DNA from 4 places in the Streptomyces kunmingensis genome. Region 4 is predicted to be linked to each of the others. Evidence: riboswitches for the same ligand, from Rfam matches in the RefSeq annotation. Region 4 holds a riboswitch; each other region holds the start of a gene.
The links. Region 4 has a riboswitch for cyclic di-AMP ahead of ABD366_RS10440 (M23 family metallopeptidase). Riboswitches for the same ligand answer to the same signal wherever they lie in the genome.
Positions count from the first base shown of each region.

Region 1: linked by a shared signal. The riboswitch ahead of ABD366_RS42755 (M23 family metallopeptidase) and the one ahead of ABD366_RS10440 (M23 family metallopeptidase) in region 4 are both predicted to bind cyclic di-AMP.
Region 2: linked by a shared signal. The riboswitch ahead of ABD366_RS28130 (C40 family peptidase) and the one ahead of ABD366_RS10440 (M23 family metallopeptidase) in region 4 are both predicted to bind cyclic di-AMP.
Region 3: linked by a shared signal. The riboswitch ahead of ABD366_RS30375 (M23 family metallopeptidase) and the one ahead of ABD366_RS10440 (M23 family metallopeptidase) in region 4 are both predicted to bind cyclic di-AMP.

Region 1 is NZ_BAAATS010000072.1:14,114-21,747, forward strand. It holds gene ABD366_RS42730 (NsdA family TPR-like regulatory protein) at 1-46, shown strand, start outside; gene lhgO (L-2-hydroxyglutarate oxidase) at 116-1,324, shown strand; gene trmB (tRNA (guanosine(46)-N7)-methyltransferase TrmB) at 1,414-2,187, shown strand; gene ABD366_RS42745 (PrsW family intramembrane metalloprotease) at 2,262-3,566, shown strand; gene ABD366_RS42750 (aldo/keto reductase) at 3,573-4,529, opposite strand; gene ABD366_RS42755 (M23 family metallopeptidase) at 4,599-5,639, opposite strand; cyclic di-AMP (ydaO/yuaA leader) riboswitch at 5,651-5,809, opposite strand; gene ABD366_RS42760 (PP2C family protein-serine/threonine phosphatase) at 6,054-7,154, opposite strand; tRNA gene ABD366_RS42765 (tRNA-Met) at 7,310-7,383, opposite strand; gene ABD366_RS42770 (hypothetical protein) at 7,469-7,634, shown strand, end outside.
Region 2 is NZ_BAAATS010000025.1:44,683-52,316, reverse strand. It holds gene ABD366_RS28145 (lipase family alpha/beta hydrolase) at 1-320, shown strand, start outside; gene ABD366_RS43555 (pentapeptide repeat-containing protein) at 910-1,536, shown strand; gene ABD366_RS43550 (M23 family metallopeptidase) at 1,445-2,041, shown strand; gene pcrA (DNA helicase PcrA) at 2,093-4,600, opposite strand; cyclic di-AMP (ydaO/yuaA leader) riboswitch at 4,885-5,052, shown strand; gene ABD366_RS28130 (C40 family peptidase) at 5,060-6,244, shown strand; gene ABD366_RS28125 (tellurite resistance/C4-dicarboxylate transporter family protein) at 6,270-7,253, shown strand; gene ABD366_RS28120 (hypothetical protein) at 7,231-7,584, opposite strand.
Region 3 is NZ_BAAATS010000027.1:458,521-466,154, reverse strand. It holds gene ABD366_RS30385 (M16 family metallopeptidase) at 1-151, shown strand, start outside; gene ABD366_RS30380 (M16 family metallopeptidase) at 169-1,536, shown strand; cyclic di-AMP (ydaO/yuaA leader) riboswitch at 1,774-1,938, shown strand; gene ABD366_RS30375 (M23 family metallopeptidase) at 1,951-2,742, shown strand; gene ABD366_RS30370 (GntR family transcriptional regulator) at 2,963-3,649, shown strand; gene ABD366_RS30365 (HPr family phosphocarrier protein) at 3,856-4,137, opposite strand; gene ABD366_RS30360 (bifunctional acetate--CoA ligase family protein/GNAT family N-acetyltransferase) at 4,317-7,145, shown strand; gene ABD366_RS30355 (DUF5998 family protein) at 7,227-7,634, shown strand, end outside.
Region 4 is NZ_BAAATS010000006.1:488,447-496,080, reverse strand. It holds gene dxs (1-deoxy-D-xylulose-5-phosphate synthase) at 1-27, shown strand, start outside; gene ABD366_RS10460 (aspartate aminotransferase family protein) at 24-1,409, shown strand; gene ABD366_RS10455 (helix-turn-helix domain-containing protein) at 1,508-2,134, shown strand; gene ABD366_RS10450 (DUF6126 family protein) at 2,137-2,310, shown strand; gene ABD366_RS10445 (tyrosine-protein phosphatase) at 2,329-3,126, opposite strand; cyclic di-AMP (ydaO/yuaA leader) riboswitch at 3,524-3,688, shown strand; gene ABD366_RS10440 (M23 family metallopeptidase) at 3,692-4,465, shown strand; gene ABD366_RS10435 (SGNH/GDSL hydrolase family protein) at 4,606-5,424, shown strand; gene ABD366_RS10430 (SIMPL domain-containing protein) at 5,600-6,355, shown strand; gene ABD366_RS10425 (glutamate dehydrogenase) at 6,376-7,581, opposite strand.

The DNA of each region.
Region 1 (7,634 bases), on a different contig from region 4:
CGAGCTGCGGGAGCGGGCCAGGCCTCTGCTGATGGCTCCGGCATAGCGATGCCCCCTGTCCCGCATGGATTGTCAGTGGTGTCGGGCAAGATGCAGGACATGGAGGTGAGGCCCGGTGAGCACGACTGCGTATGACGGGGATGTGCTGGTGGTCGGCGGCGGAATCGTCGGGCTCGCCACCGCGTATGCCGTCTCGCGCTCCGCGCCGGGCACGCGCGTCGTCGTCCTGGAGAAGGAGGCGGGCCCGGCCCGGCACCAGACGGGGCGCAACAGCGGGGTGATCCACAGCGGGATCTACTACCGCCCGGATTCGCTGAAGGCCCGGTTCGCGGTGCGCGGCGCCGCCGAGATGGTCAAGTTCTGTGCGGAGTACGGGATCGCGCACGCCGTCACCGGAAAGCTGATCGTCGCCACCGAGCGGGACGAGCTGCCGCGCCTGCACGCCCTCGCCCAGCGCGGCAGGGAGAACGGGATCGCGGTGCGCGAGCTGGGCCCCGCGCAGATCCAGGAGTACGAGCCCGAGGTGCGGGGCCTGGCCGCCATCCAGGTCGCCAGCACGGGCATCGCGGACTACCGCGCGGTCGCCCGCCACCTCGCCGAGATGTCCGGCGCCGACATCCGGTACGGGGCGGACATCGTGCAGATCGACCGGCGGCCCGCGCGGGGCGTCGCCGTGCGGACCGCCGCCGGGACCGTCGTGCGCGGCAAGGTCCTGGTCAACTGCGCGGGGCTGCAGTGCGACCAGGTCGCCCGGCTCGCCGGGGACGACCCGGGGATGCGCATCGTGCCGTTCCGCGGCGAGTACTTCGACCTGGCCCGGCCCGAGCTGGTGCGCGGGCTCGTGTACCCGGTGCCGGATCCGGCGTTCCCGTTCCTCGGGGTCCATCTGACGCGCGGCATCGAGGGCTCCGTCCACGTCGGACCGAACGCGGTGCCCGCGCTGGCCCGTGAGGGCTACGACTGGGGCACCGTCCGCCCCCGCGAGCTCGCCGGGACGCTGGCCTGGCCCGGGTCGTGGCGGATAGCGCGGCGCCACTGGCGGTACGGGGCGGGCGAGCTGCTGCGCTCGGCCTCCAAGCGCGCCTTCACCGACGCGGTGCGCCGTCTGGTACCCGCGGTCGACCCGGAGGACCTGGTGGCGGCGCCGGCCGGAGTGCGCGCGCAGGCGGTGCTGCGGGACGGCACCCTCGTCGACGACTTCCTGATACGCGAGGGCGCCCGCACGGTCCATGTGCTGAACGCGCCGTCACCGGCCGCGACAGCCTCCCTGCCCATCGGCAGAGAGGTCGCCCGGCGCGCCCTCGCCGCACTCGCCTCGGCCTGAGGCCCGGCCTGCACCGAAGGCCCGGCCGGCACCGAGCTGCGGCGGCGCCTGTGCGGCCGGGCGCTCCGGACCCGTAAAATCGCCCCACTGTGTCTGAGTCCGAAACCCCCCAGAACCCCGCCCCGCCCGCGCGCCCGAACGAGCCGCGTTTTCCGGACGGGCCCCGGCCCGATCCCGCCGGATCGCACTTCGAGCGGCGGATCCGCAGCTTCCAGCCGCGCCGCAGCCGGGTCACCACCTCGCAGGCCGACGCGTTGCAGCGGCTGTGGCCGAAGTGGGGCCTCGACATCGACGGGCAGCGCGTCCTCGATCTCGCCGAGATGTTCCCGGGCGTCGACCGGGTCGTCCTGGAGATCGGCTTCGGCATGGGCGAGGCCACGGCGCAGATGGCGGCGGACGACCCGTCGACCGGGATCCTCGCGGTCGACGTGCACACCCCGGGCCAGGGCAATCTGCTGGGCCTCGCCGAGCGCGGCGGCATGACCAACGTACGGGTGGCCAACGGCGACGCGATCATCCTGCTGCGCGCGATGCTCCCCGACGCCTGCCTCGACGGGCTGCGCGTCTATTTCCCCGACCCCTGGCCGAAGAAGCGGCACAACAAGCGGCGGCTGATCCAGCCCGAGTTCCTGTCCCAGGTGGCCGGCCCGCTCAAGCCCGGCGCGCTGGTGCACTGCGCGACGGACTGGGAGGAGTACGCGGAGCAGATGCTCGAGGTGCTCACCGCCCACCCCGACTACGAGAACACGCGGCCGGACGGCGGCTACGCGCCACGCCCCGCGTTCCGTCCGCTGACCCGGTTCGAGGGTCAGGGCCTGGACAAGGGGCATGTGGTGCACGATCTGCTGTTCCGGCGCCGGTAGCGGGTCACGGTCGAGGATCGGCCCAAGAGTCCGGCCCCGTCGCGGCGCCGCGCATCCCTCGTTAGGGTCAATGAGTGGCTTCGTACCCCGGCTGCCCGCCCCCGCAGGACCACGCCCCCGGCACACAGCCGACCGGCGCGGTCCCGCATCCGCGCTGGTGGGAGCGGAAGGGGGTCAGGGTCACGGCGCTCGCCACGCTCCTCGCGGTGTCCGGCGCCGTCATCCTGGCGCTGGTGCGGGAGCAGACCGGTACCGAGGGGTTCCTGGTCGGGCTCGGCCTGGCCGTGCTGCCCGTGCCGCTGCTGATATCCGCGTTCCGCTGGCTGGACCGGGTGCAGCCCGGGCCCTGGCGGAACCTGCTCTTCTCCTTCGCCTGGGGCGCCTGCGCGGCAGCCCTGATAGCGATCGTCGCGAACAGTTTCGCGACGCGGTGGATAGAGACCGCCACCGCCGACCCGACCGGCGCCGACACCCTCGGCGCCACCGTCATAGCGCCCGTCGTCGAGGAGTCCGCCAAGGCCGCGGCCGTGCTGCTCGTCTTCCTGTTCCGCAGACGGGACTTCACCGGCATCGTCGACGGTGTGGTGATCGCCGGAGTCACCGCGACCGGCTTCGCGTTCACCGAGAACATCCTGTATCTCGGCAACGCCTTCGGCACCGATCAGCTGACCGGCACCGGACCCGGCCTCACCTCGGTGACGGCGGCGACCTTCTTCGTGCGGATCGTGATGTCGCCGTTCGCGCACCCGCTGTTCACGGTGCTCACCGGGATCGGCTTCGGCGTCGCCGCGGTCATCGCACCCGACCGCGGCCGGGCCCGCCGCGTCCTGCTGCCGCTCGCCGGGCTGCTCGCGGCGATGGGCATGCACGCGTTCTGGAACGGCTCGTCGTCCTTCGGCGAGTACGGCTTCTTCGCGGTGTACGCGGCGTTCATGGTGCCGGCGTTCGGCCTGCTGACCTGGCTCGCCGTGTACGTACGCCATCGCGAGCTGCGCACCGTGCGGGCCGAGCTGTCCGCGTATGTCGTGGCCGGGTGGCTCGCGCCGCCCGACCCGTTCGCCCTCGGCTCGCTCAAGGCACGCCGCCTCGCCCGGGAGTACGCCGCGTACTACGGCGGCAAGGAGGCGGAGGCGGCGGTCACCGAGTACGAGGCGTACGCGACGTCGCTCGCGCTGCTCAGGCACCGCGGCCGCAAGGGCCGGGCCGGCGCCGATTTCGTCGTACGGGAGCGCGAGTTGCTCGAAGCGCTGTGGGAGCGGCGCCATCACGCACGTCCCGCGCTCGCGTACGCCTCCCAGGTCGCCGCCCCCATGTGGCGGCCACCGGTGTACGCGGGGCCGATGCCGCACGTTCCCGCGTACAACCCGTACCGCTACTGACAAGGCTCAGGCGGACGCGGCCGTGAGGCGGCCGAGCTCCTCGTCCGTCAGGGTCAGGTCCGCCACCGCGAGCAGCGCCGGAAGCTGTTCCACCGTGCGCGCGGACGCGATCGGCGCCGCCACGGTGGGCTGCCCGGCGAGCCAGGCGAGGGCGACCGTGGCGACCTCGGCGCCGCGGGCCTGCGCGATCTCGTCGAGGGCGGTCAGCACCTTCTGGCCGCGCTCGGTCTGAAGGTGCTTGGACGCGCCCCCGGCCCGCGCGCCGTCGACCGTGACGCCCGGCCGGTACTTGCCGGTCAGGAAGCCGGAGGCGAGCGCGTAGTACGGGACGGCGGCGAGCCCTGCGCGCGAGGCGATGTCCTGCCGGGCGCCCTCGTAGGTGGAGCGCGAGACGAGGTTGTAGTGCGGCTGGATGGCGACGTAGCGGGCGAGGCCCTCGCGGTCGGAGACGTCGAGGGACTCCTGGAGACGCTCGGGCGAGATGTTCGACGCGGCGATGTTGCGCACCTTGCCCGCCTTCACGAGGTCGTCGAGCGCGCCGATGATCTCCTCGACGGGGATCGTCTCGTCGTCGTCGAAGTGCGTGTAGTACAGGTCGATGTGGTCGGTGCCCAGGCGCGTGAGGGAGGCGTCGGCGGCGGCCTTGATGTTGGCGGCGCGCAGGCCCTTGAAGTCGGGGTGGCGGGCCACCTTGGTGGCGATGACCAGGTCGTCGCGGTTGCCGCGGGCCTTGAGCCACTTGCCGATGACGGTCTCCGACTCCCCGCCGTGGTTGCCCTCGACCCAGGCCGAGTACGAGTCCGCCGTGTCGATGAAGTTGCCGCCCCCGGCGGTGTAGGCGTCGAGCACCGCGAACGAGGCGGCCTCGTCGGCGGTCCACCCGAACACGTTGCCCCCGAGGGCGAGCGGGAAGACCTCGAGGTCGGAGGAGCCGAGCTTGCGCAGTGAGGGGGAAGAAGTCATGCCCTCAGTTCTACGCCCCCACGGTACGAGGTGTTCCGTAGGGGCGGGAGGCGTTCGAGGGCCGGGCTCTCAGGGGGTGAGGCCCTTGTCGCGCAGCCAGGCCGCCGGGTCGACGCCGGTGGCGGCACCGCCGGGGTGGACCTCCATGTGGAGGTGGTCCCCCGTGACGTTGCCGGTGGCGCCGACGCGGCCTATGACGTCGCCGGTGCTGACCTTCTGGCCGACGCTGACGTTCAGCGAGGACTGGTGGCAGAACCACAGCTCGGTGCCGTCGTCGAGGGTGAGGATCGTGCGGTAGCCGTACGCGCCCGCCCAGCCGGCCTCGGTGATGGTGCCGCCGTGGACGGCGTAGATCGGCGTACCGGTGGAGGCCGCGAAGTCCAGGCCCGTGTGGTAGCCGGAGGACCACAGGGATCCGGGCTGGCCGAAGGTGCCGGTGAGCGTGTACGAGGTGACGGGGAGCTTGTAGCTCTTGGCCAGCTTGGCCAGGCGCTCGGCCTCGGCCTTCTTCTTGGCCTCCTCCTCCGCCTTCTTCTTCTCGGCGGCGGCCTTGGCCTCGGCCTTCTCCTGCTTCGCCGCGGCTTCCGCGGCGGCCTTCTGGGCGGCGGCCTCCTCGGCCGCGGCCTGCGTCCTGGCGTCGGCGGCGTCCTGCTGCGCCTCGGCCTGCTGCATGATGCGCGACCGCAGCGCTTCGCCCGCGCCCGACCGGCCGTTGCCCATGGAGGTGAGCGGGGCGGCCTCGGTGGCGCCGGACGAGGAGTCGGCGGTGTCGGACATGAGCGCGCCCACGCCGGGCAGCGACTTGGCCTCGGGCAGCGAGTCCTTGACCGCCGAGAGGTCGGGCATGGAGATGTGGACCGGGGGCTTGCCGCCCTGCGCGGTGGCGATGCCGCCCGCGCCGACGGCGGCGATCACGCCGACGCCGAGGACCGTGGAGCTGCGCGCGAGTCCGCCGCGCTGCCGGGCCACGCGGTGCCTGCCGCGGACGGGACGGACGGATTCCTCGGTGGGATTCCACTCCTCCCAGGTCCCCTGCTCGACACCGGACCCGCCTGGGGCGGGGTCGGCGGAGAATCCGGGGAACTCGGGGGCAGGACGGTTCGACGCCACGGGGGCGCTCTCCTTTCCTTCCTTCTCGCCTACCGGGTTAGCTGACGGGTTCGGAGCAGGAAGGTCTCCTACGAGCACGGTCCGACGCCCGAAAAGCGACGGAACTATGCCTGATTCACCCCAAGTTGGTGGTTCCCCGGCTCCCTTGCGGGATTAAGCGTGTGCGCACGGAGCCGTCGCTTGTGACGGCTGGGACGACCGCGCTGCGTTATCGAACGTTAATAGACAGCCGATAGTAATTCCAAGCTGTTCCCGTTGATCGTTCACGTTCTTGGCCTGGACTTAACGGGGCACTACCGGGCGGAATCGGGCGAGTTGCCCGTCGTTTTTGACGCGCTTCAAACCCATCAGTTTCTGACGTAGTGTCAATTGTTATGCGAAGAGGGGTCGTCCGGTCACCCCTCGTGAGGTTGATCAAGGACGCCGCACGGCGAGCAGCGCCATGTCGTCGGTGGCGCCGTCCCCGGTGTGCAGGCGTACCTCTTCGGCCAGCGCGGCGAGCAGCTCATCGGGCCCCGGGAAGATCCGGCCCACGAGCCGGGCCGCGGGATCGTAGAAGACGCCCTTCGCGTCCCGTGCCTCGGAGAGCCCGTCGGTGTAGAGCAGGAGCGTCGCCGCGGGCGGGAACTCCGCCTCGGTGGCCCGGTCCGGCCAGGACCCGAGCTCGCCCAGGCCGAGCGGCAGCGCCGCCTCCGCGGGCGTGATCACCTGGACCGTGCCGTCGCCGAGCAGCACGACCGGCTCGGGGTGGCCGCGGTTGAGGATGCGCAGGAGCCGGCCGCCGTGCGGGATCTCGGCGAGCACGGCGGTGGTGAAGCCCTCGAAGTCGTCGATGCCGCGCCGCCGGGAGCCCTCCCGGGCCAGCGCCCGCTCCAGCCGCTGGGCGACCGCCTCCAGACTGTCCTCCTGCTCGGCGGCCTCCCGAAAGGCGCCGATGACGACGGCCACGGCGGCGACCGCGCCCATGCCCTTCCCGCGTACGTCCCCGACGACTATCCGCACCCCGTGCGGTGTGTCCTGCACCGCGTACAGGTCGCCGCCGATGAACGCGTCGGCCTGCGCCGCCTCGTACCGGGCCGCGATCGCCAGACCGCCGATCCGCCCGGCCGGCTCCGGCAGCACGGCGAGCTGGGCCGCCTCCGCGATCTGCCGCGCGGACGCGAGCTGCTCGTCGCTGCGGCGCTTGATCCGGTTGATGAAGCAGGCCAGCACGCACACGGTGGCCACGGTGGCCATCTCCGTATAGACGCCGGTGTGGAAGGCCGTGTACCTGAGATGCACGGCGACGATGGCGGCGATCGACGCCGCTCCGGCCGCGATCGTGCTGCCCAGCGAGAAGAACGGGGCGACGACCAGGGGCGCCGCGCTGAACAGGGGTGAACCGGCGAATCCGGACGGTGTGCAGTACTCGTAGACCGCGCCGCCGATGATCAGCAGCAGGGGCAGCACCCGGAGGAAGGCGCGCGTGCCGACGGCGTCCGCTCCGTGTCTGTGCCGCCCTCCTCGCTGCCCCACCACTCGTCTCCTGCCACAGTCCGCGCCCGGATTCCGGCGTCTGTCCAAGGGTTCCCGGGGCGGGAGCCGGAGGCGAGCGTTACTGCTCCGTCCGGGTCAGGGCCCATAAACAGACCGAGGCCGGAATCTCGAAAGATTCCGGCCTCGGCCTTCAGTAGCGGGGACAGGATTTGAACCTGCGACCTCTGGGTTATGAGCCCAGCGAGCTACCGAGCTGCTCCACCCCGCGTCGGTGAATGCAACACTACGCCATCAGGGACGACGAATGCCAATCGCGGCCGTGTCCGGCGCCTTCCGACTGGCGTTAAGAGGACATGACCTCAACTCGACGAGCCATCACCGCTGTCCTGCTCGCTGTCGGCGCCACCGCGATCGCCGCCCCGGTCGCCCAGGCCGACACGTCCGGCAACACCATCTCCCCCACCGCGACGCTGGACGCGGTCTCCACCATGGCCATCCCGGCCGCGCAGCGCGACAAGG
Region 2 (7,634 bases), on a different contig from region 4:
TGGCGGACGCGCATCCGATCGTGCGGCAGATGCGCCCGGGATCGTCGGTGGTGGAGGAGTTGAAGAGGCCGGCGCCCGGTTGCCGTACGCGGTTCGTGAGTTTCTGGAGCGATCTGGACCAGTTGATGGTGCCGCTGGAGACGGCGTGTGTCGACCACGCGGATCTGCTCGCGCAGAACGTGCGGGTGACGGGCATCGGACATCTGGCGCTTCCGGTGCATCCCGCTGTCGCGACGGGCATCCGTCAGGCGCTCGACGCCGACCCGACGAGGGAGGGAGCACACGCCGCCGACTCGGTCGGCGGTCTGACGGTGGCGTGAAGGCCACGCTCGCAGCGTCGGGCAAATCCGGCGAATCGTCGAACGCACCTCGAACTCAGCGCCAAAGCTGTGCCCACAGTTCACCGAAAGGCGGCTGATTGCCCGATTCTGCGGGGCATGAAACCTGCCGAAGATTGTCGTGCGCTCGTACTGCCGGGTACAGTCGCCGCACTGCTCTGGCAGCCCCTGTTGTCGAGGCGAAAGAGAAGTTGGTGAACGACCGTCATCCGTCGGGGACCGCGCATCACGCGGCGCACGACGGTTACTCCACGACCGGCTTCGCCACCGACCCGCTCTTCGGTGACATGCCGGGCGGCGACGCGTACGCCACGGGTGCCCACGAAACGGGTTCCTACAACACGGCTTCTTACGACACGGGTTCGTACGACACGGGCCAGTGGTCCACGCAGCCCCCGCAGCAGTACGACACGTCGCCGTACACCATGCCCACGTACGACACGGGCGCCTACGACACGGGCACGTACGACACCGGTGCCTACGCGATGGGCGCGTACGACACGGGCACGTACGACACGACCGCCATGTGGGCGGCGGACTCCGCGGGTTACGACCAGCAGCACACCGGCCAATGGCCCGCGCAGACATACGACCCGCAGACATACGACCCGCAGACTTACGGGACGCAGCCCCCCGAAGCCCAGACCTTCGCGACACAGACCTTCGCGACACAAAGCTTCGAGACGCAAAGCTTCGAGACGCAGACCTTCGAGACTCCGGTCTTCGGGACGACGCCCTACGACACAGGCGCGTACGACGCCACGGCGTGGAACTCCGACGGGACAGCCGTGCACGACTACGTGCCGGAGCAGTACAGCCCCGCCGAATACCCCCAGGTCCACGAAGAACACGAGCACGAACCCGAACCCGAACCCGCGCCCGAACCCGACGCCGAAACCCCAGAGTTCGCCCCCCTCGCCTCCTCCTCCACCCCCGCCCCCGCCCCGGCCCCCCGAGGCACCCGCTCCCGCCGCCGCACCCCCGCCAAGCGCTCCGCGCTGCTGACCGTCGCCGTGCCTTCGGCATGTGTGGTCGGGGTGGCCGGGATCGCGGCGGCGTCCGTGGGCACCTTCGGCGGCGACGACGAGGGCAGGGAGACGCAGGCGATGTCGGCGCCGGACGCGACCGCGGTGAAACCTTCCGTTGCCAACAACAAGCTGGACACGCAGCTGAAGGATCTGTCCGCGGACGCGGGTGACTTCGCCGACCGGGCGAGCCGCACACAGGAGCGGATCGACCTGAAGGCGAAGCAGGAGGCCGACCGCAAGAAGGCCGCCGATGAGGCCGCGCGCAAGGAGGCGCTGCGCCCCAAGTTCGCGCTGCCGGTGAAGCGGCACGGGCTGAGCGCCTACTACGGTCAGGCCGGCATCAACTGGATGTCCGTGCACAGCGGCATCGACTTCCCCGTCTCGTACGGGACCGAGGTGATGGCGGCGACGGACGGGACCGTGCGGACGCAGTGGAACAGCGCGTACGGGAACATGGCGATAGTCACCGCCAAGGACGGTACCGAGACGTGGTACTGCCACCTGTCCTCGCACACGGTGATGAGCGGACCGGTGAAGGCCGGTGACGTGATCGCGCACTCGGGCAACTCGGGCAACTCGACCGGGCCGCACCTGCACTTCGAGGTACGACCCGGCGGCGGTTCGGCGATCGACCCGCTGCCGTGGCTGCGCAGCCACGGCCTCGACCCGTCGTAGAGCCTCTCCTCGGAGGGCCTGGACCCTCCGAGCGCGGGCTACGACTTCTGACTACAGCTTCTCCACCGGCGCATACCGCAGCAGCAACCGCTTCGGCTTCGGGTCGCCGAAGTCGATCGTCGCCTCCGCGTTCCCGCCCGATCCGCTCACGCCCACCACCGTGCCGAGGCCGAACTGGTCGTGCGTGACGCGGTCGCCGACGGCGACGGACACCACGGGCTTCTCGTTGGCGCGGCGTGTGGCGAACGCGGGTGTCGTACGGGAGCGGGACGAGGACAGCGAGGCGGCGATGCCGCCGCCGATGCCCTTGGTGGAGGGCGCGGGCGCGGAGCCGCCCTTGCGCTTCCACTCCAGATGCGTGTCCGGGATCTCTTCCAGGAAGCGGGACGGCGGGTTGTAGGAGGGCTGTCCCCAGGCGCTGCGCATGGACGAGCGGGTCAGGTACAGCCGCTCCCGCGCGCGCGTGATGCCGACGTAGGCGAGGCGGCGCTCCTCCTCCAGTTCCTTGGTCTGTCCCAGGGAGCGCATGTGCGGGAAGACGCCGTCCTCCATGCCGGTCAGGAAGACCACGGGGAATTCGAGGCCCTTGGCGGTGTGCAGAGTCATCAGGGTGATGACGCCGCTGCCGTCGTCCTCCTCGTCGGGGATCTGGTCGGAGTCGGCGACGAGCGCGACGCGCTCCAGGAACGCGGACAGATCACCGCTGCTCGCCGTACCCTCACCTTCCGCGTCCGCACTCTCTGCACCCTCCGCACCCTGGGCGGATTCCTGCTCGAACTCCAGGGCCACGGCGGCGAGTTCCTGAAGGTTCTCGATCCGGGTCTCGTCCTGCGGGTCGGTGGAGGACTGCAACTCGGCGAGGTACCCGGTGCGTTCGAGGACGGCCTCGAGGACCGTGGCCGGTCCGGCGCCCGACTCCACGATGGTCCGCAGATCTTCCATGAGGGTGTTGAACCGCTTCACCGCGTTCGTGGAGCGGGCCGCCATGCCGTACGCCTCGTCGACGCGGCGCAGGGCCTGCGGGAAGGAGATCTTCTCGCGCTGGGAGAGGGCGTCGATCATGGCTTCGGCGCGGTCGCCGATGCCGCGCTTCGGCACGTTCAGAATGCGGCGCAGGGGGACGGAGTCCTCGGGGTTCGCCAGCACGCGCAGATAGGCGAGGACGTCCCTGACCTCCTTGCGCTCGTAGAAGCGGACGCCGCCGACGACCTTGTAGGGCAGGCCGACGCGGATGAAGATCTCTTCGAAGACACGGGACTGCGCGTTCGTCCGGTAGAAGACGGCGACGTCGCCGGCCTTCGCCTCGCCCGCGTCCGTGAGCCGGTCGATCTCCTCGGCGACGAACTGGGCCTCGTCGTGCTCGGTGTCCGCGACGTAGCCGGTGATCTGGGAGCCGGTGCCCGCGTTCGTCCACAGGTTCTTCGGACGGCGCGACTCGTTGCGCTCGATGACCGCGTTGGCGGCGCTGAGGATCGTCTGCGTGGAGCGGTAGTTCTGCTCCAGGAGGATCGTCGTCGCGTCCGTGTAGTCCTCCTCGAACTGGAGGATGTTGCGGATCGTGGCGCCGCGGAACGCGTAGATCGACTGGTCGGCGTCACCGACGACGCACAGCTCGGCCGGATCGGCGTCGTTGCCCTCGGCGTCCCGGGCCGGCCCGACGAGCTCGCGCACGAGCGCGTACTGCGCGTGGTTGGTGTCCTGGTACTCGTCGACGAGGACGTGCCGGAAGCGGCGGCGGTAGTGCTCGGCGACGTCGGGGAACGCGCGCAGCAGGTTCACCGTCGTCATGATCAGGTCGTCGAAGTCGAGGGCGTTGGCCTCGCGCAGCCGCGACTGGTACATCGCGTAGGCCTGGGCGACGGACTTCTCGAACCCGTCGGCGGCCGTCTTCGCGAAGTCCTCCTCGTCGATCAGCTCGTTCTTCAGGTTCGAGATCTTGGCGCTGAAGGACTTCGGCGGGAACTTCTTGGGGTCCAGGTCGAGGTCGCGGCAGACCAGGGCCATGAGGCGCTTGCTGTCGGCGGCGTCGTAGATCGAGAACGACGACGTGAAGCCGAGCTTCTTCGACTCGCGGCGCAGGATGCGCACGCAGGCGCTGTGGAAGGTGGACACCCACATGGCGTTCGCGCGCGGTCCGACGAGGGCCTCGACGCGCTCCTTCATCTCGCCCGCGGCCTTGTTCGTGAAGGTGATCGCGAGGATCTGGCCGGGGTGCACGCCGCGCTCGGCGAGGAGGTAGGCGATGCGGTGGGTGAGGACGCGGGTCTTTCCGGAGCCGGCACCGGCGACGATGAGCAGCGGGGAGCCACCGTGCGCGACGGCCGCTCTCTGGTTCTCGTTCAGCCCGTCGAGCAGGGCCGCCGGGTCCAGGGCAGGCCGGGGCGCGCCGTCACGGTAGTACGCGTCCCTGGCCGGGGGCACGTCGAACTTCCCGCCGAACAGGTCGTCCGGGATCGGCTCCGGCGCCGGTCCTTCGTGCTCACTGTCGGGCGGCGGCGGGGGCTCCTCGGTCCGGTTCTGGAGGCCCGCCAGGAAGCTGTCGTCAAAGAGGCTGCTCATCGCCTTACGAGTTTAGGGCGCCCCACTGACACGCCGCTCCCGCCTCCACAACAAAGCCCGTACGCGCAGGTCAGGGCGGTACTCGAACCCGTACGACAAAGCGGTCGCACACAGTGACGACCGCATGACAGTACGGTGAAGGCGCCGCCGGAGTGGCTGCGGAGTAGCCAAGGTCACGAAAATGTATCGGGCATTTCGAACATCAACCTTCACAGCAGCAACACGAGTTGGCTACCGTGCTGCGCGGGCAGTCCGTCCCCACGACCGCGAGCACCGCGGCGAGCGGGCAGCCCCCGCTGAGTCCCGTACGCCGCGAGGCAGGGAACCGGGGACCCAACCGACCTTGGGGTGAATCGCCTCGACGGCCCGCAGCGCCGGGCAGTCGACCGTAGGGCAGCCTTCCGTACGCCCGAACCCGACAGCTAACCCGGTAGGCGGACCACGGAAGGAGTCGCCTCCTTGGCGTCGCACCGCAAGCCGCGCATCCGGTCCCGGATGACCGGCGGCCTTCGCACCACTCCCGCGGTCGGGATCACGACCGCCGCCCTCACCTCGGTCGCCCTCCTCTCGCAGACGGCCCAGGCAGCGCCCGCGCAGCCGCAGCGGCCGAGCCTCGAGGAGGTACAGAAGAAAGTCGACAGTCTGTACCGGCAGGCCGAGGTCGCCACGCAGAAGTACAACTCCGCCAAGGAGCAGACCGACAGCAAGAAGAAGCAGGTCGACAAGCTGCTCGACGACATCGCGCAGCGCACCGAGAAGATGAACTCGGCCCGCCAGGAGCTGGGCCGGTTCGCCGCCCAGCAGTACCGCACGGGCGGGATCAGCGATACCGCGACGATGTTCCTCGCGGACGATCCCGAGGACTACTTCGCGCAGAACCGGCTGATGAGCCGGATGACGGCCGACCAGAAGAAGGCCGTCGACAACTACCAGGAGCAGCAGCTCACCACCGCGAAGAAGCGCACCGAGGCTCAGGAGAACCTGCAGCAGCTCACCTCCTCGCAGACCGAGCTGAGCACCTCGAAGCAGAGCGTGCAGACGAAGCTCTCCGACGCGCGTGAACTGCTGTCCAAGCTGACCGCCGAGGAGAAGCAGCGGCTCGCGGCGATCGAGAAGAAGAAGGAAGAGGCGGCCCGCAAGAAGGCCGCGGAGCTCGCCGAGAAGCAGAAGGCCGAGGAGGAGAAGAAGCGGCAGGCGGCCGAGGAGGCGGCGCAGCAGGAGAGCTCGGGTTCCGGTTCGTCCGGCGGCTCTTCCGGCACGCCGTCCGGCAGTTCTTCCGGCTACGCCGCCAAGGCCGCGAAGGCGCTCGCGTTCGCCAAGTCCCAGGAGGGCAAACCGTACGTGTGGGGCGCCACGGGCCCGGACTCCTACGACTGCTCGGGGCTCACGCAGGCGGCGTGGAAGGCGGCCGGCATCACTCTGCCGCGCACCACCTGGGACCAGGTGGAGTTCGGCACGACCGTCTCGCTCTCCGCCATACAACCCGGTGACCTGGTGTTCTTCTACGACGACATCAGCCACGTCGGTCTCTACCTCGGCGACGGCATGATGATCCACGCGCCGAAGCCGGGCGCTTACGTCCGCGAGGAATCCATCTACTACGACGGCACCGGCTCGATCCACAGCGTGGTGCGCCCCGCCTGACGCCGGTCGTGGTTACGTTCGGGCGGTGCAGCACTCCCGTCCGAACGTGACCCCGCGGCCCTTCGGGTCCCGGTTCCCGCCTGCCGCGGGCGCCGCCGTGATGGCGACCGGCATCGTCTCGGTCGGGTTCCGTCTGACCGGCCACGACGTCCTGTCCGGCATCCTCCTGGTGCTCGCCGTCGCACTCTGGGTGCTTCTGGCGGCCGACTTCACGCTCCGCCTCATGCACGACCGCAGCCGCTGGCGGCACGAGGCGATCTCCCCGCCCGCGCTGACCGCCGTCGCGGCGACGTGTGTGCTCGGCACCCGGTTCTCGCTGCTCGGCCGGCAGTGGCTCGCCTCGGCGCTGCTGGTGATCGCCGCGCTCGCCTGGCCGGGGCTGCTCGTCGCCGTCGTACGGCACTGGAAGCGGCGGATGCCCGGGGCGGTGTTCCTCGCGTGCGTGGCCACGCAGGGGCTCGCCGTGCTCGGGGCGACACTGTCGGCGGCCGTGGGCGTGCGGTGGCTCGGCTACGCGGCGGTGGTGGTGTTCTGGTTCGGGCTCGTGATGTACGTGGCGGCGTTCGCCCGCTTCGACCGGCGGCAGGTGCTCACGGGCGCCGGGGACCACTGGGTCGCGGGCGGGGCGCTGGCCATCTCGGCGCTCGCCGCGGCGAAGCTGGTGCTGGCGGGGCGGGCCGGCGACCTCTGGAACTCCGATGTCACCGGGGTGCTGCGCGACATGTGCGGGGTGCTGCTGACGCTGGACGTGGCCTGGTACGTGGTGCTCGCGGTGGCGGAGGTGCTGGAGCCGCGGTTCACGTACGACGTGCGGCGCTGGTCGACGGTGTTCCCGATGGGGATGACGGCGGTGGCGACGCTGACGGTGGCCACCGCCGTGGAGACGCCCTGGCTCAAGGCGCCGGGGCAGGTGCTGCTGTGGATCGCGGCGACGGTCTGGCTCGTCGTGGCGACCGGGGCGGTCAGGTCCCTCGGCCCGCCTTCGCTCAGGTCCAGAGCACCGCGATGAAGATGTTGGCCATGGTCAGCCCGCCGACCGCGGCGAACAGGCCCTTCTCCGCCGTCTCCTCGTCGCGCTTCACGTACACGATGCCGAGGACGACGATCAGGACGGCCAGCTTCACACCGATCTTGATGTTGTTCACGGTGTTGTCGTCGGCCTGATTCAGGCCAACCAGGGCGATGCCCGTCACCAGCATCGTCAGGGCGCCGTGCAGCATGGCCTTGTTGAAACGGGCGTTGCCCTGCTTGATCGCCGACATCTGTGTGAGGAAGCCGCCGAGGAGCGCGGCGATGCCGATGATGTGCAGGCCGACGAAGAAATGGATGAGTACGTCCATGGCTCCGGAGCCTAGCGGGGCGCCCCTTTCCTCTCTTCGCCGGGCGCCCC
Region 3 (7,634 bases), on a different contig from region 4:
GCGCGTCCTCGCCGTGACCGCCGACGAGGTCCAGGAGGTGGCCAAGGCGCGTCTGCGCCCCGACAACCGCTCGGTCCTCGTGTACGAGCCCACGGCCCCCGCCGACACCGATGACGAGAGCGACCCGAGCGACGAGGAGGCGGGCCGGTGACCGAGCAGCTCGCGACCATGGACTTCCACCCCCGGCCCCAGGCGGGCACGGCCAAGCCGTGGGCGTTCCCCGCCCCCGAGCGCGGTGAGCTGGCCAACGGCCTGACCGTGCTGCGCTGTCACCGTCCCGGCCAGCAGGTCGTGGCCGTGGAGATCAACCTCGACGCGCCGCTGGAGGCCGAACCGGCGGGGCTCGACGGCGTCGCCACGATCATGGCGCGTGCCTTCAACGAGGGCACCGACAAGCACTCCGCGGAGGAGTTCGCGGCGGAACTGGAGCGCTGCGGCGCCACGTTGGACGCGCACGCCGACCACCCCGGCGTCCGCGTCTCCCTCGAAGTGCCGGTCTCCCGCCTCCCCAAGGGCCTCGCCCTGCTGGCCGACGCCCTGCGGGCACCCGCCTTCGCGGACAGCGAGATCGAGCGCCTCGTCCGCAACCGCCTGGACGAGATCCCGCACGAGAGCGCCAACCCGGCCCGGCGCGCCGCCAAGGAGCTCTCCAAGCAGCTCTTCCCGGCCGACTCGCGCATGTCGCGCCCGCGGCAGGGCACCGAGGAGACCGTCTCCGCCATCGACGCGGCGGCCGTACGCGCCTTCTACGAGAAGCACGTACGCCCCGCCACCGGCACGGTCGTCGTGGTGGGCGATCTGACCGGCACCGACCTCGACGCCCTCCTAGCGGACACGCTCGGCGCCTGGACCGGCAACACGGCGGAGCCCCGCCCGGTCCCGCCGGTCACCGCCGACGACACCGGCCGCGTCATCGTCGTGGACCGCCCGGGAGCGGTCCAGACGCAGCTCCTCATCGGCCGGATCGGCCCCGACCGGCACGACCGCGTATGGGCCGCGCAGATCCTCGGCACGTACTGCCTCGGCGGCACGCTCACCTCGCGTCTGGACCGTGTCCTGCGCGAGGAGAAGGGCTACACCTACGGTGTGCGGTCCTTCGCCCAGGTGCTGCGGTCCGCGCCCGACGGGACGGGCGCCGCGATGCTCGCCATCAGCGGCTCCGTGGACACCCCGAACACCGGGCCCGCGCTCGAGGACCTCTGGAAGGTGCTGCGTACGCTGGCCGAAGGCGGCCTCACGGACGCCGAACGGGACACGGCCGTGCAGAACCTGGTGGGCGTGGCGCCGCTTAAGTACGAGACCGCGGCCGCCGTCGCGGGCACCCTCGCGGACCAGGTCGAGCAGCACCTGCCGGACGACTTCCAGGCCCGGCTGTACCGGCAGCTCGCCGAGACGGGCACCGTGGAGGCCACCGCGGCCGTCGTGAGCGCCTTCCCGGCGGACCGGCTGGTGACGATCCTGGTGGGCGACGCCGCGCAGATCGAGGAGCCCGTCAAGGCCCTCGGCATCGGCGAGGTGACCGTCGTCGCGGGCTGACTCCCGGTCCCGTACGTCACACGAAGCCCCGGAGGCCACCACGGCCCCGGGGCTTCGTGGCGCCGCTCACGTCCGTCCGTGATCGGCCATCGATCACAAATGTCCGATTTGGCACGGAGGTTGCCCGTCTGCTCTGTGGCATGCGCTACAAAAGCCGGGATCCGTTTGTCGTACTAAAGATGTCCCGCTTAGCGTCGGTCCGGCTGTCCGCCAGACATGCGTCGCGCCCGCGACACCGGACAGTCATCGCCGAGTCCCCCATGGCGCGAGCCAGGGGAGCCGGGGACCCACCGCAGTCCCTGGGGTGAATCGGACACTCTTCCCGTACGGGGAGGGAGTCCGTAGGAGACCTTCCTGCTCCGAACCCGTCAGCTAACCCGGTAGGCGAGAGGGAAGGAAAGGACCAGCCACCGCATGGCGTTCACCCGTGCCACCGGGAAGCACCGTCGTCCGAGTCGTCTCACGCGTACCACCGCACAGGTTGCGGGTGTCGCGGCGCTCACCACGACCGGTGTCATCGGGGGCCTCGCCGCCCCCGCCCTCGCCGCGGACACCGCGGCCGCCGACCAGAACGGCCTGACCCAGGCCATCGCCATCGGCGACTCCCTGGCCGCCCAGATCGAGGCGCAGGCCACCGCCCAGAAGAAGGCCGCCGACGCGGCCGCCGCCAAGGCCGAGGCCGAGGCCGAGGCCAAGAAGCGGGCCGAGGAAGCCAAGCGCGAGGCCGAGGCGAAGGCCGCCAAGGAGCGTGAGGAGAAGGAGCGCGCCGCCCGCGAGGCCGAGCGCAAGCGCCTCCTCAACAGCTTCGTGGCGCCGATCTCCGGCTCCTACGTCTCCACCGCCTACAAGGCGAGTAGCGGCCTGTGGTCCTCCGGCAGCCACACCGGCATCGACTTCCATGCGGCGAGCGGCACTTCCGTGCACGCCGTGGGCTCCGGCACCGTCGTCGAGGCCGGCTGGGGCGGCGCGTACGGCAACAACATCGTGATCAAGATGAACGACGGCACGTACACCCAGTACGGTCACCTCTCGTCCATCGGCGTCTCCGTCGGCCAGGCCGTCACCCCCGGCCAGCAGATCGCCCTCTCCGGCGCCACCGGCAACGTCACGGGCCCGCACCTTCACTTCGAGGCCCGCACGAGCCCCGACTACGGCTCGGACATGGACCCCGTCGCGTACCTGCGCTCGCACGGCGTGAACGTCTGACGCCTCCAAGGCACCACGCGAAAGCCCCGGCTCGAACGAGCCGGGGCTTTCGCGTGCGCAAGGCGTTCCTGGCCAAAAAATATCCATGGATTCCGGTCCGGCGTCGGAAATTCGGGGACGGTGGAATAGAGTCACCGGGCAGGCGCGGTCAAGGGGTGTTATGCGCTTGCACAAGCGTCGATCGACCGCGTATCGCGGGGATTAAGGCGGAGGTCGGGTCATGCGCATTCCCGCGCATTCGGTATGCACGGCGATCCGCGACGACATCGTCGCGGGTGTCTACGAGCGCGGCGGCAGGCTCACCGAGGAAGTGCTCGCGCGCCGCTACGGAGTCTCGCGCGTGCCGGTCCGCGAGGCGCTGCGCACCCTGGAGGCCGAGGGCTTCGTCGTCACGCGCCGGCACGCGGGCGCGTGCGTGGCGGAGCCCACCGGTCAAGAGGCCGCCGACCTCCTGGAGGTCCGGATGCTGCTCGAGCCGCTGAGCGCCGCGCGCGCCGCGCAGCGCCGCACCGAGGCCCACCTCAAAGTCCTGCGGGGCCTGGTCAGGATGGGTCAGGAGCGCGCCGGTCGGGGCCAGTACGAGGATCTGCGCTCCCTGGGCGGCTGGTTCCACGAGACCCTCGCGCAGGCCTCCGGCAGCCCCGGACTGATCACCCTGCTCACCCAGCTCCGGCACAAGATCGCCTGGATGTACGCCGTCGAGTCCCCGGCCAGGCCGGCCGAGTCCTGGGCCGAGCACGGCGCCATCGTGGACGCGGTGGCGCGCGGTGACGCCGAGCGGGCCCGCGCCCTGACCGTGCTGCACGCCGAGCGCGCCGTGGCGGCCCACCGGCTGCGGGTCCCGCGCGCGGGCGATCGTGTGAGGACTTCGCAACATGCCGTAAACACGGCAGGGCTCCGGCATTAACAAAAGCCCCGTATACAAAGAGCTTCGGGAAGTGTTGCGGAATTTCGTGAAGGGTCGCTCGGTGAATGGAGCGCTCGGTGAATGGGGCGCTGCGTGAATCAGTCGCTCCGTGAATGCGTCGCGGAGAATTGATTGCCCCGGAGCTGGAAACGACGAAGCCGCGCGCCCCCTGAGGGAAACGCGCGGCTCCGTCGGAACGAATTGGGTCAGACGGTCTCGGGAAGCTCGTCGAGACCCTCGGAGACCAGCTTCGCCAGACGGTCGAGCGCGGCGTCCGCACCCTCGGCGTCGGAAGCCAGGACGATCTCCTCGCCACCCTGGGCGCCCAGACCGAGCACCGCGAGCATGGAGGCGGCGTTGACGGGGTTGCCGTCGGCCTTGGCGATCGTCACGGGGACGCCGGCAGCCGTGGCCGCGCGGACGAAGATGGAGGCGGGGCGGGCGTGAAGGCCCTCGGCCCAGCCGACGTTGACGCGGCGCTCAGCCATGTGATGCTGCCCTTCAGGTGTCTCAAAGTTGTCTAGACCATTCTCACATACCGTGGCACGGCGCTCGACGTGGACCCGAGTCCCGAGAACGCACCGCCCCGCGGCCTTCCATAGCCTGCCTCCCACGCGCGCGGGACGCGACCCGTACGACTGTCGGCGCCCGGCTCTACCCTTGCGGCATGGAGACCCCGTCGGACCGGCACGCCTACCCCGCCCACTGGGAGGCCGACGTGGTGCTGCGCGACGGCGGCACCGCCCGGATCAGGCCGATCACCACCGCGGACGCCGAGCGCCTGACCAGCTTCTACGAACAGGTCTCGGACGAGTCGAAGTACTACCGCTTCTTCGCGCCCTACCCACGCCTGTCCGACAAAGACGTCCACCGCTTCACCCATCACGACTACGTGGACCGCGTCGGCCTCGCCGCCACGGTCGGCGGCGAGTTCATCGCGACCGTCCGCTACGACCGGATCGATCCGCACGGACGGCCCGCCTCCGCGCCCGCCGACGAGGCCGAGGTCGCCTTCCTCGTCCAGGACGCCCATCAGGGGCGAGGCGTGGCGTCCGCTCTTCTCGAGCACATCGCCGCCGTCGCCCGGGAGCGCGGCATCCGCCGGTTCGCCGCCGAGGTGCTGCCCGCCAACACCAAGATGATCAAGGTGTTCACGGACGCCGGGTACACACAGAAGCGCAGCTTCGAGGACGGCGTGGTCCGTCTGGAGTTCGGCCTGGAGCCCACCGAGGCCTCCCTCGCGGTGCAGCGCGCCCGGGAGCAGCGCGCCGAGGCCCGCTCCGTGCAGCGGCTCCTCGCCCCCGGCTCCGTAGCCGTGATCGGCGTGGGGCGGGCGCCGGGAGGGGTCGGCCGCAGCGTTCTCGACAACCTCAAGGACGCGGGGTACACAGGTCGCCTGTATGCGGTCAACAAGGCGTTCCCCGCGGACCTGACCGAGATCGACGGCGTCCCCGCCCATCGCTGCGTACGCGACATCGACCCGGCCCACCACGTGGACCTGGCCGTCGTCGCCGTACCCGCGACCGACGTACCCGATGTCGTCGCCGAATGCGGTGCCCGCGACGTACAGGGACTGATCGTGGTCTCCGCCGGATACGCGGAGAGCGGCGCCGAAGGCCGCGAGCGCCAGCGGGAACTGATCCGGCAGGCCCGCACTTACGGGATGCGCATCATCGGACCGAACGCCTTCGGAGTCGTCAACACGGCCCTGGACGTACGGCTCAACGCCTCGCTCGCCCCCGAGATGCCACGCCCCGGCCGCATCGGCCTGTTCGCCCAGTCCGGTGCCATCGGCATCGCCCTCCTCGCACGCCTGCACCGCAGGGGCGGGGGAGTCACCGGGGCCACCGGCATCTCGACCTTCGTCTCCGCGGGCAACCGCGTCGACGTCTCCGGGAACGACGTCCTTCAGTACTGGTACGACGACCCGGACACGGACGTCGCCCTCATGTACCTCGAAACCATCGGCAACCCGCGCAAGTTCACCCGCCTCGCCCGCCGCACCGCCGAGGCCAAACCTCTTGTCGTCGTACAGGGCGCCCGGCACAGCGGCATCGCACCGACCGGGCACGCCGTACGCGCCACACGCCTCCCGTATGCCACGGTCTCCGCGCTGTTGCGCCAAGCCGGTGTCATCCGGGTGGACACGATCACCGAACTCGTCGACACGGGCCTCCTGTTGGCCCGCCAGCCGCTGCCCGCCGGTCCGCGCGTCGCCATCCTCGGCAACTCCGAATCGCTCGGCCTGCTCACCTACGACGTGTGCCTCGCCGAGGGGCTGCGCCCCAAACCGCCCCGGGACCTGACCACAGCGGCCTCCGCGGCCGACTTCCGTACCGCCCTGGACGAGGCGCTCGCCGACGACAAGACCGACGCCGTCGTCGTCACCGCGATGCCGGCCGTGGGGGAGGGACCGACCGAGGACGCGGAGCTTGCGGCCGCCCTGAGCGCTGCCGCCGCGGCCGCGCCCACCAAGCCCGTGCTCGTCGTCCACGTCGAGCTGGGCGGCCTCGCCGAGGCACTCTCCGCCGCGACGAGCACCGGGCCCAACGCCCCGGGCGCCCCCGACACCCAGACGCCCCGGCCGGCCCCCGCGACCGCCGGGAGCCCGGAGGACACTCCGCGCCTCATCCCCGCCTACCCTGCCGCCGAGCGCGCCGTCCGTGCCCTCTCCGAGGTCGTGAAGTACGCCCAGTGGCGGCGCGACGCGGCCGAGCCCGGCAAGGTGCCCGAGTACGAGGACATCGACGAGCCCGCGGCCGCCGCCCTCATCACCGAACTGCTCGCCAAGGACGACGACCCGCGCGGCGTCGACCTCGCGGCGGACGACACCCGCGATCTGCTCGCCCGCTACGGCATCGCCGTACGGCAGACGCTGCCCGCGCCCGACGCCGACAGCGCCGCCGACGCCGCGCGCTCTCTCGGCTATCCCGTCGCCCTCAAGACGACCGCCCCGCACCTGCGCCACCGCGCCGACCTCGGCGGCGTACGACTGGACCTCGCCGACGAGACGGACCTGCGGCGCGCCTACGAAGAGCTGGCCGAGCAGCTCGGCAGACCGGCCGAGCTGCGTCCCGTCGTGCAGTCGATGGCGCCGCGCGGCGTCGACACGGTCGTCCGGGCCGTCATCGACCCGGCGGCCGGGGCGGTGCTCTCCTTCGGTCTGGCCGGCGCTCCCTCCGAGCTGCTCGGCGACACCGCACACCGCCTGATCCCGGTCACCGACCAGGACGCCGGCGCGGTCGTCCGCTCGATCAAGACGTCGCCGATCCTGTTCGGCTGGCGCGGTGCCGCCCCCGTCGACACGCCTGCTCTGGAGGAGCTGCTCCAGCGCGTGTCCCGCCTCGTCGACGATCACCCCGAGGTGGTCGGCGTCACCCTCGAACCGGTCGTCGTCGCCCAGCACGGACTGACCGTGCTCGGCGCCTCCGTCCGGCTCGCTCCGCCCCCCGTCCGCGATGATCTCGGACCCCGCACACTGCCCGCCGCGTACTGACGGACACCCCTGGGAAACGCCCTCACGGAGGGTTATCCACAGGCGCAACGGCAGTCTCTTCCCGGCCTTAGGATGGACCCCATGGCCAAGACCAGTACGACGACCCAAGGGCTGCGAGCGGCGATCGAGCGCAGCGGCTACTACCCGGCCCTCGTGGCCGAGGCGGTGGAGGCCGCGGTCGGCGGAGAGCCCATCGCGTCGTACCTCGTGCACCAGGAGACCACGTTCGACGCGAACGAGGTCCGTCGTCATGTCACCGTCCTGGTCCTGACCGGCACCCGCTTCATCGTCAGCCACACGGACGAGCAGGCGGCCGACACCACCTCCCCGACGCCGTACGCCACGACGTCCACGGAGTCCGTGAAGCTCGACCGGATCTCCTCGGTCGTGCTCAGCCGCGTCGTCGCCAATCCGGAGAAGTACGTCCCGGGCACGCTGCCCCGCGAGGTCGTGCTCACCATCGGCTGGGGCGCCGTCGCCCGTATCGAC
Region 4 (7,634 bases):
AAGGTCGGCAAGGAGAACGACGTATGAGCAAGGAGTTCGACCTCGGCAAGCTGCTGGCCGAGCGCGGCGCCGAACGGTACGAGCTGCACACCAAGTACCTCAACCACCAGCTGCCGAAGATGCTCCACACCATCGGCTTCGACAAGGTGTACGAGCGGGCCGAGGGTGCGCACTTCTGGGACGCGGAGGGCAACGACTACCTGGACATGCTCGCCGGCTTCGGCGTGATGGGACTCGGGCGCCACCACCCCGTCGTCCGCAAGGCGCTGCACGACGTCCTCGACGCCTCCCTCGCGGACCTGACCCGATTCGACTGCCAGCCGCTGCCGGGACTGCTCGCCGAGAAGCTGCTGACGCACAGCCCGCACCTGGACCGCGTGTTCTTCGGCAACAGCGGGACGGAGGCGGTGGAGACCGCGCTGAAGTTCGCCCGGTACGCCACGGGAAAGCCGCGCGTCCTGTACTGCGCGCACGCCTTCCACGGTCTGACCACCGGCTCGCTCTCGGTCAACGGCGAGGACGGATTCCGCGACGGATTCGCGCCGCTGCTGCCCGACACGGCCGTCCCTCTCGGCGATCTCGACGCGCTGGCACGGGAGTTGAAGAAGGGCGATGTCGCCGGGCTCATCGTCGAGCCGATCCAGGGCAAGGGCGTGCACGAGGCGCCGCCCGGCTATCTGCGGGCCGCGCAGGAACTCCTGCGGGGGCACAAGGCGCTGCTCATCGCGGACGAGGTGCAGACCGGCCTCGGCCGCACCGGCGACTTCTACGCCTACCAGCACGAGGAAGGTGTCGAGCCGGACCTCGTCTGCGTCGCCAAGGCGCTGTCCGGCGGATATGTGCCGGTCGGGGCGACGATCGGAAAGGACTGGATCTTCAAGAAGGTCTACTCGTCCATGGACCGCGTCCTCGTCCACTCGGCGAGCTTCGGGGCCAACGCCCAGGCCATGGCCGCCGGACTCGCCGTCCTGAACGTCATGGAGGACGAGGAGACCGTCGCGAACGCCCGGGCCATGGGCGAGCTGATGACGGCCCGCCTCACCGCGCTCGTCGACCGCTACGAGCTGCTGAGCGACGTCCGCGGGCGCGGCCTGATGATCGGCATCGAGTTCGGCAGGCCCAAGTCGCTGAAGCTGCGCAGTCGTTGGGCCATGCTTCAGGCCGCGCGCAAGGGGCTGTTCGCGCAGATGGTGGTCGTGCCGCTGCTGCAGAAGCACCGGATCCTCACGCAGGTCTCCGGCGATCACCTCGAAGTCATCAAGCTGATCCCGCCCCTGGTCGTGGACGAGGCCGACGTCGACCGGTTCGTGGAGGCGTTCACCGCCGTGATGGACGACGCGCACAGCGGTGGCGGGCTGATGTGGGACTTCGGCAGGACACTGATCAAGCAGGCGGTCGCCAACCGCTGACCCGCGCCCTCACCGTTCGCCGGGGCGGTGCCTGAGCGGGCTTTGCCTCGGAGGCAAGAAATTTGCCTGCGAGGCAGGGCTCTGGCGTAATCAAGTGTATGAGCCCTGCCCTCCCGGAGGAGGCTCCGGTCCCCTCGGAGCTGCCCGCCGTCGCGCCCCAGCTGCGTGCCCTGCGCCGTCGCGCCGCCCTCACCCTCGAGGTCGCGGCCCGCTCCGCCGGTCTGTCGCCGGCGCATCTGTCGCGGCTGGAGACCGGACAGCGCCAGCCGTCGCTGCCGATGCTGCTCGCGCTCGCCCGTATCTACAGTACGACCGTCTCCGAACTCCTGGGCGAGACCCCCGCCGACCGTGACGCCGTGATCAGGGGCGGCGCCATGGAGGCGACCGAGGCAGGCGGCTGGACGTACTTCCAGGCCGGTTCCGCCGGCCGCGGCATGCAGGCCCTGCGGGTCCACGTGCCGTACGGATCACAGGGCGACATCGTGCGCGTGCACCCGGGCGAGGAGTGGCTCTACGCCCTCGAGGGACGGCTGCGGCTGCGCCTCGGGGACACGTCCCACCGACTCGACCCCGGGGACAGCGCGCACTTCGACTCGCTCACCCCGCACCGGATCGCCGCCGCGGACCGGGGCGGGGCCGAGCTCCTCTTCGTACACACCCTGCTGCAGAGTCCGACCGCCGCGCTGTGTCTCGGCCCGGCGGCCGGCCCGATCCGGGAGGTCTGACCATGAGCGACGCGACCGAGCACACCACCGAAGCCGAAGCACGGCCCGCACGCCGCCGGGACATCGAGGACAAGCTGCCGCGCGGCATCTGGGTGCGGGTCCTGGTCTACGTCTTCGCGGGACACGCCCTCGCGGCCTTCATCTACATGCTGTTCACGCTGGGTGGCGGCCAGTGACCCGGGTCCGTCGGGGAGTCAGTCGAGGAGCCGCTCGCGCAGCCGCTCGCGGTCGGCCGCGCTGAAGCGCAGGCCTTCCTCGAAGTAGCGGTCCGTGGTGCCCCAGGTCTGGTCGATGGTCTCGAAGGCGGCGTGCAGATACGCGGCGCGGGCGTCGAAGAGCGGGCTGAGCAGCTCCATGACCTCGGGGGAGTAGGCGTCGCCCGACGTGGCGCTGCGGCGCACCTTGTAGCGGCGGTGCTTGGCGTTCGACTCCAGGTAGTCGGCCTCGATGGCCTCGCGCTCCACGCCGACGGCGAGCAGCGTCACCGCGATCGACAGGCCCGCCCGGTCCTTGCCCGCCGCGCAGTGCATCAGCGCGGGCACGCTCTCCTCGGCGAGGGCGTGCAGGACGCGGCTGTGCTCTGCGGTGCGCTGGGAGATGATCGTGCGGTACGACGTGATCATGCGGTTCGCCGCGCGGCCCTCGGACAGCAGGGTGCGCAGCTGCTCTATGTCGCCGTCGCGGACCATCTGCCAGAACTCGGCGCCGTCCGCCGGGTCGGAGAGCGGCAGGTTCACGTTGCGCACCCCGGGCAGCTCGACGTCGGCGCCCTCGAGCCGCTGGTCGGCGGCGTTGCGGAAGTCGAAGACGGTGTGCAGGCCGAGGCCCGCGAGGAACGCGGCGTCCTCGGCCGTGGCGTGGGCGAGATGGCCGCTGCGGTAGAGCACACCCGGACGCACGCGCCGGCCGTCCACGGTCGGAAGGCCACCGACATCACGGAAGTTGCGCACTCCGGACAGCTCCGGCTCGGTGGACGGGGCGTGCTGCGTCACGGGGGCTCCTCCCGGTCGGGTCACCGGCGTTGCTCGTCGGTGGGCGCGCGTCTGCGGGCGCGCGTCTGACGATACGACATGGGTTCCCGGGGCAACTATCTGTCCGTTCTATCCGCTTTGGTATTAACTATCCATTTATCAAAGGGGATTGTGCGGTTCGCGTGAGCAGGCTCATATTCGTGACCGTCCGTGGCGGCCGTCCCGGATTTCTTCCTCGGGAATTCCAGAAGGTAAGGCGCTGGCAAAGCGCGGACATCGACGCAGGGTGACACAGGGAACTCTCAGTCGATCAAGAAAGCGGCCTCGTCGGTGAATTCGACATTTGTCGCCGCCTTTCTCGTCGGCTTACTGTCACCACTCCATCCGGACGGAACGCCTAGTCCTGCCGCCGCCCGGATTCCGAACAACGACCCGTGACGGCAGGAGCGGGGGACCCACAGGCAGTACGCCGCGGGAATTCCCCATGCGGCTAGGGGTGAAGCCGTGTCCGTGAACCGGGCGCGGCCGGGCAGCTCCAGCCCGAACCCGACAGCTCACCTCGTAGGCGACGGAGAGGAAAAGCGCCATGCCCGCAAAGGGAAAGCACCGCCGTTCGAAGACCCAGCGCATCACTCGCGCCGCCGCCGTGGCCTCGGCCGGCGGGGCCGCGCTCGCCCTGCCGCTCATCGGCGCCACCGGCGCCCACGCGGCGACCGGCGACGCCGCCTCGACCGACGCGAAGACGTACACGGTCAAGGCCGGTGACACGCTCTCGAGAATCGCCGAGGCGCAGGACGTCGACGGCGGCTGGAAGAAGCTGTACGAGGCCAACAAGAGCGTCGTCGGCTCCGACGCCGGACTCATCCAGCCCGGCATGAAGCTCACGCTGGACGGCGCCGCGAAGACCGCCTCCACCACCGCGTCGAGCACCGGCGACAGCACCGGCACGGGCACCGCGGACTACGTGAAGCCCGTCGACGGCTCCGTCGGCACCGCGTACCACGCCTCCGGTTCCTCCTGGTCGAGCGGCTACCACACCGGCACGGACTTCGTGGTCTCCACCGGCACCACCGTCAAGGCCGTCGGCGACGGCACGGTCGTCTCCGCCGGCTGGGACGGCAGCTACGGCAACGAGGTCGTCATCAAGCACGCCGACGGCGACTACTCGCAGTACGCCCACCTGTCCTCGATCGGTGTCTCGGCCGGGCAGACCGTCACCGCCGGCCAGCAGATCGGCCTGTCCGGCGCGACCGGCAACGTCACCGGGCCGCACCTGCACTTCGAGATCCGTACCTCGCCGGACTACGGCTCCGACATCGACCCGCTGACCTACCTGCGCGAGCACGGCGTCAGCATCTGAGCCACCCGCACCGCGTGCGTCTCGCGCGATCCACTCGGCCCCCGGGGTTATTCCCCGGGGGCCGAGTGCGTTTTCTCACCGCTCGTCAACCCGTGGTTACGTTGGCGTAGGTCACACCTCAAGGTGAAAGATGTGTGGTCGTGGCAAACGAATCGAGATCACTCAGCATCGGCACGATTCGGTCCTACGCGGCGGTGGGGGACAGCTTCACCGAAGGCGTCGGGGACCCCGGGCCCGACGGCAGTTTCGTGGGGTGGGCCGACCGGCTCGCCGTCCTCTTGGACGACCGCGTGGCCGAGGACACCTTCCAGTACGCGAACCTCGCCGTGCGCGGCAAACTCCTCGACCAGATCGTCGAGGACCAGGTCCCGCGCGCCGTCGAACTCGCCCCCGACCTGGTGACCCTGGTCGCCGGCGGCAACGACATCATCCGGCCCGGCACCGACCCGGACGACGTGGCCGAACGCTTCGAGAAGGCCGTGGCACGCCTCGCCGAGGCCGCCGGCACCGTCATGGTGGCCACCGGCTTCGACACCCGCGACGTGGCCGTCCTCAAGCATCTGCGCGGCAAGATCGCCACGTACAACATGCATGTGCGGGCCATCGCCGACCGGCACGGCTGCGCGATGCTCGACCTGTGGTCCCTCAGGTCCATCCAGGACCGCCGGGCCTGGGACGAGGACCGGCTCCACCTGTCCGCGGAGGGCCACACCCGGGTCGCCCTGCGCGCGGGACAGGCGCTCGGCATCGACGTCCCCGCCGACCCCGAGCAGGCCTGGCCGCTCCTGCCGCCGCGCGGCACGTTCGAGGTGCGGCGCGACGACATCCACTGGGCGCGGGAGTTCCTGGTGCCGTGGATCGGGCGGCGGCTGCGCGGCGAGTCCTCCGGGGACCGCGTGCAGGCGAAGGGCTTCGTGGACCCGCACCTCATCAAGATGCACCTGGAATCCGCTTCCTAGCCGCCTTCCGGAGGCCGAGCCACTCTCCTTGCGCCTCCTGGTCACCTTCCAGAGGTACTGCGGGTTCTCTTAGGGGTGACGGGCGGAGTGGCGTGCCTCGCCTGGCCGGGTGCGGGTGCTGGGATGTCGGCCGCCCGCCGCGTCGGCGGGCCCGACCGGGAAGGACCCCGATCCCATGTCCGTACGCTCCCGCCGCAGCGCCGTGCTCGCCGGCGCCCTGCTCGCCCTCGTACTGCCGGCCGTACCCGCCGTAGCCGCCCAGGCGGCGCCGCACGCGGCCGCCGCCGCGGCGCCGAAGCCCGCGACCCTGACCGTCACCGGCGAGGGCCGCGCCACTGCCGAACCCGACATGGCGATCGTCACGGCGGGCGTCGAGGCGAACGGGCCCACCGCGAAGGACGCCCTGGCGGCGCAGAGCCGCGCGGCGGACGCGCTGCTCGCCGCCGTGCGCGAGGCGGGCGTCGCCGACCGGGACATCCGTACGGAGAGCCTCGCGACGTCGGCCGTCTACGAGACCGGCCCCGAGCCGGGCGCGGCCACCCGGGTCGCCGGCTACCGGGCCACCCAGTCCTTCACCGTCAAGGTCCGCGACCTGGACCGGACCGGCGCGCTCATCCAGGCGATCGCGGACGCGACCGGCGACGACGTGCGGATCGACTCCGTCGTCTTCGACATCGCCGACCCCGGCCGGCTGCGGTCCGCGGCCCGGGCGGCCGCGTACGCCGACGCGCACGAGAAGGCCGTCCAGTACGCGAAGGCGAGCGGTCACAAGCTCGGCCGGCTCGTCTCGCTCGAAGAGACGACGAGCGGCCGCCCCCGGCCGGTGGCCGTCCCCGCGATGGCCTTCGACCAGGCGGCCGGGAAGGTCCCGGTGGCGGCCGGGGAGATCGAGGACGCGGTGAGCGTGACGGCGGTGTACGAGCTGAACTGACGCCGCGCCGGGCGGCGCCGTCACCGGTACCAGCCGAAACGCTCCGCGATGACGGGCAGCCGGTCGGCGACGAGGGCGTGCGCGGCGGCCCGCGGGGTCGTCCCGTCGGCCTCCGCGCGCGCCAGCACCTGACCGATCAGGGCGCGCATGGAACGCCGCGTGTGGGCGAACGCCTCGTCCGCGTCCGCGCCGATGTCACCGAACAGCGTCCACCACCACCAGGCGTTGGTCCCGGAATTGACGACGACGTCCGGCAGGACGGTCACCCCGCGCCGCGCGAGCAACTCCTCGGCGTCGGCGAGCACCGGCATGTTGGCCGCCTCCACGATCCACCGCGCCGTGATCCGCTCCTGGTTCGCGGCGTCGATCGCATACGAGACGGCAGCCGGTACGAGCACCTCGGCGTCGGCCGAGAGCCAGGCGTCGCCCGGCAGCTCGCGGTCACCGGGACGCAGCGCCGAGCGCGCCACCGTGCCGAACGCGTCGCGCGCGGCGAGCAGGCGTTCCACGTCGAGCCCGTCGGGGTGGGCGACCGTGCCCTTAAGATCGGCGACCGCGACCACCTTCAGACCCGCCCGGGAGAGGAAGCGTGCCGTGGCACCGCCCATGGTGCCCAGGCCCTGGAGCGCGACCCGGGTGCCCTCGTACGGGAGCCCGGCGCGGTCGAGCGCGACGAGCACCGACTCGGCGACACCGCAGCCGCCCACGAGTTCGTCCAGGCCGATCCCGTCGACGGAGAGCGCGAACGCGGCCGCGAGCCGGGCGCGGGCCGCCCGCTCGTCGTCGAGCAGCGGGTACACCGCCTGGATCGAGGAGACGAGCCCCGCCTCCGCGGCCGCCCTGTCGACCAGGTCCTGGGTCAGTCCCAGATCCTCGCCGGTCGTCCAGCAGGACTCGATGTGCGGCCGCATGGCCCGCAGATAGCGCACCAGGACGCCGTACGCCTCCGGTGAGCGCGGGTCGCAGTCGATGCCGCCCTTGGCGCCGCCGAGCGGGATGTACCGCCCTTGCGGGTCGTAGTGCAGCGCCTCTTTCATCGTCATGCCGCGCGCGAGCCCCGCGACCTCGGCGAGCGTGCAGCCCGGGCGCATCCGCAGGCCGCCGCTGGAGACGCCGCGCACCAGCCGGTCCACCACCAAGTAGCCGGTGCGGCCCGTGACATGGTCCGTCCAGGTCAGCTCGATGAGCGGCTTCGCGGGAGAGGCGGCGGGCGCGGGGCTGGTCATGGGAACTCCTCGGGGGCGGTGCGGGCGGGGACCGGCGGGGCCGGACCGGTCCG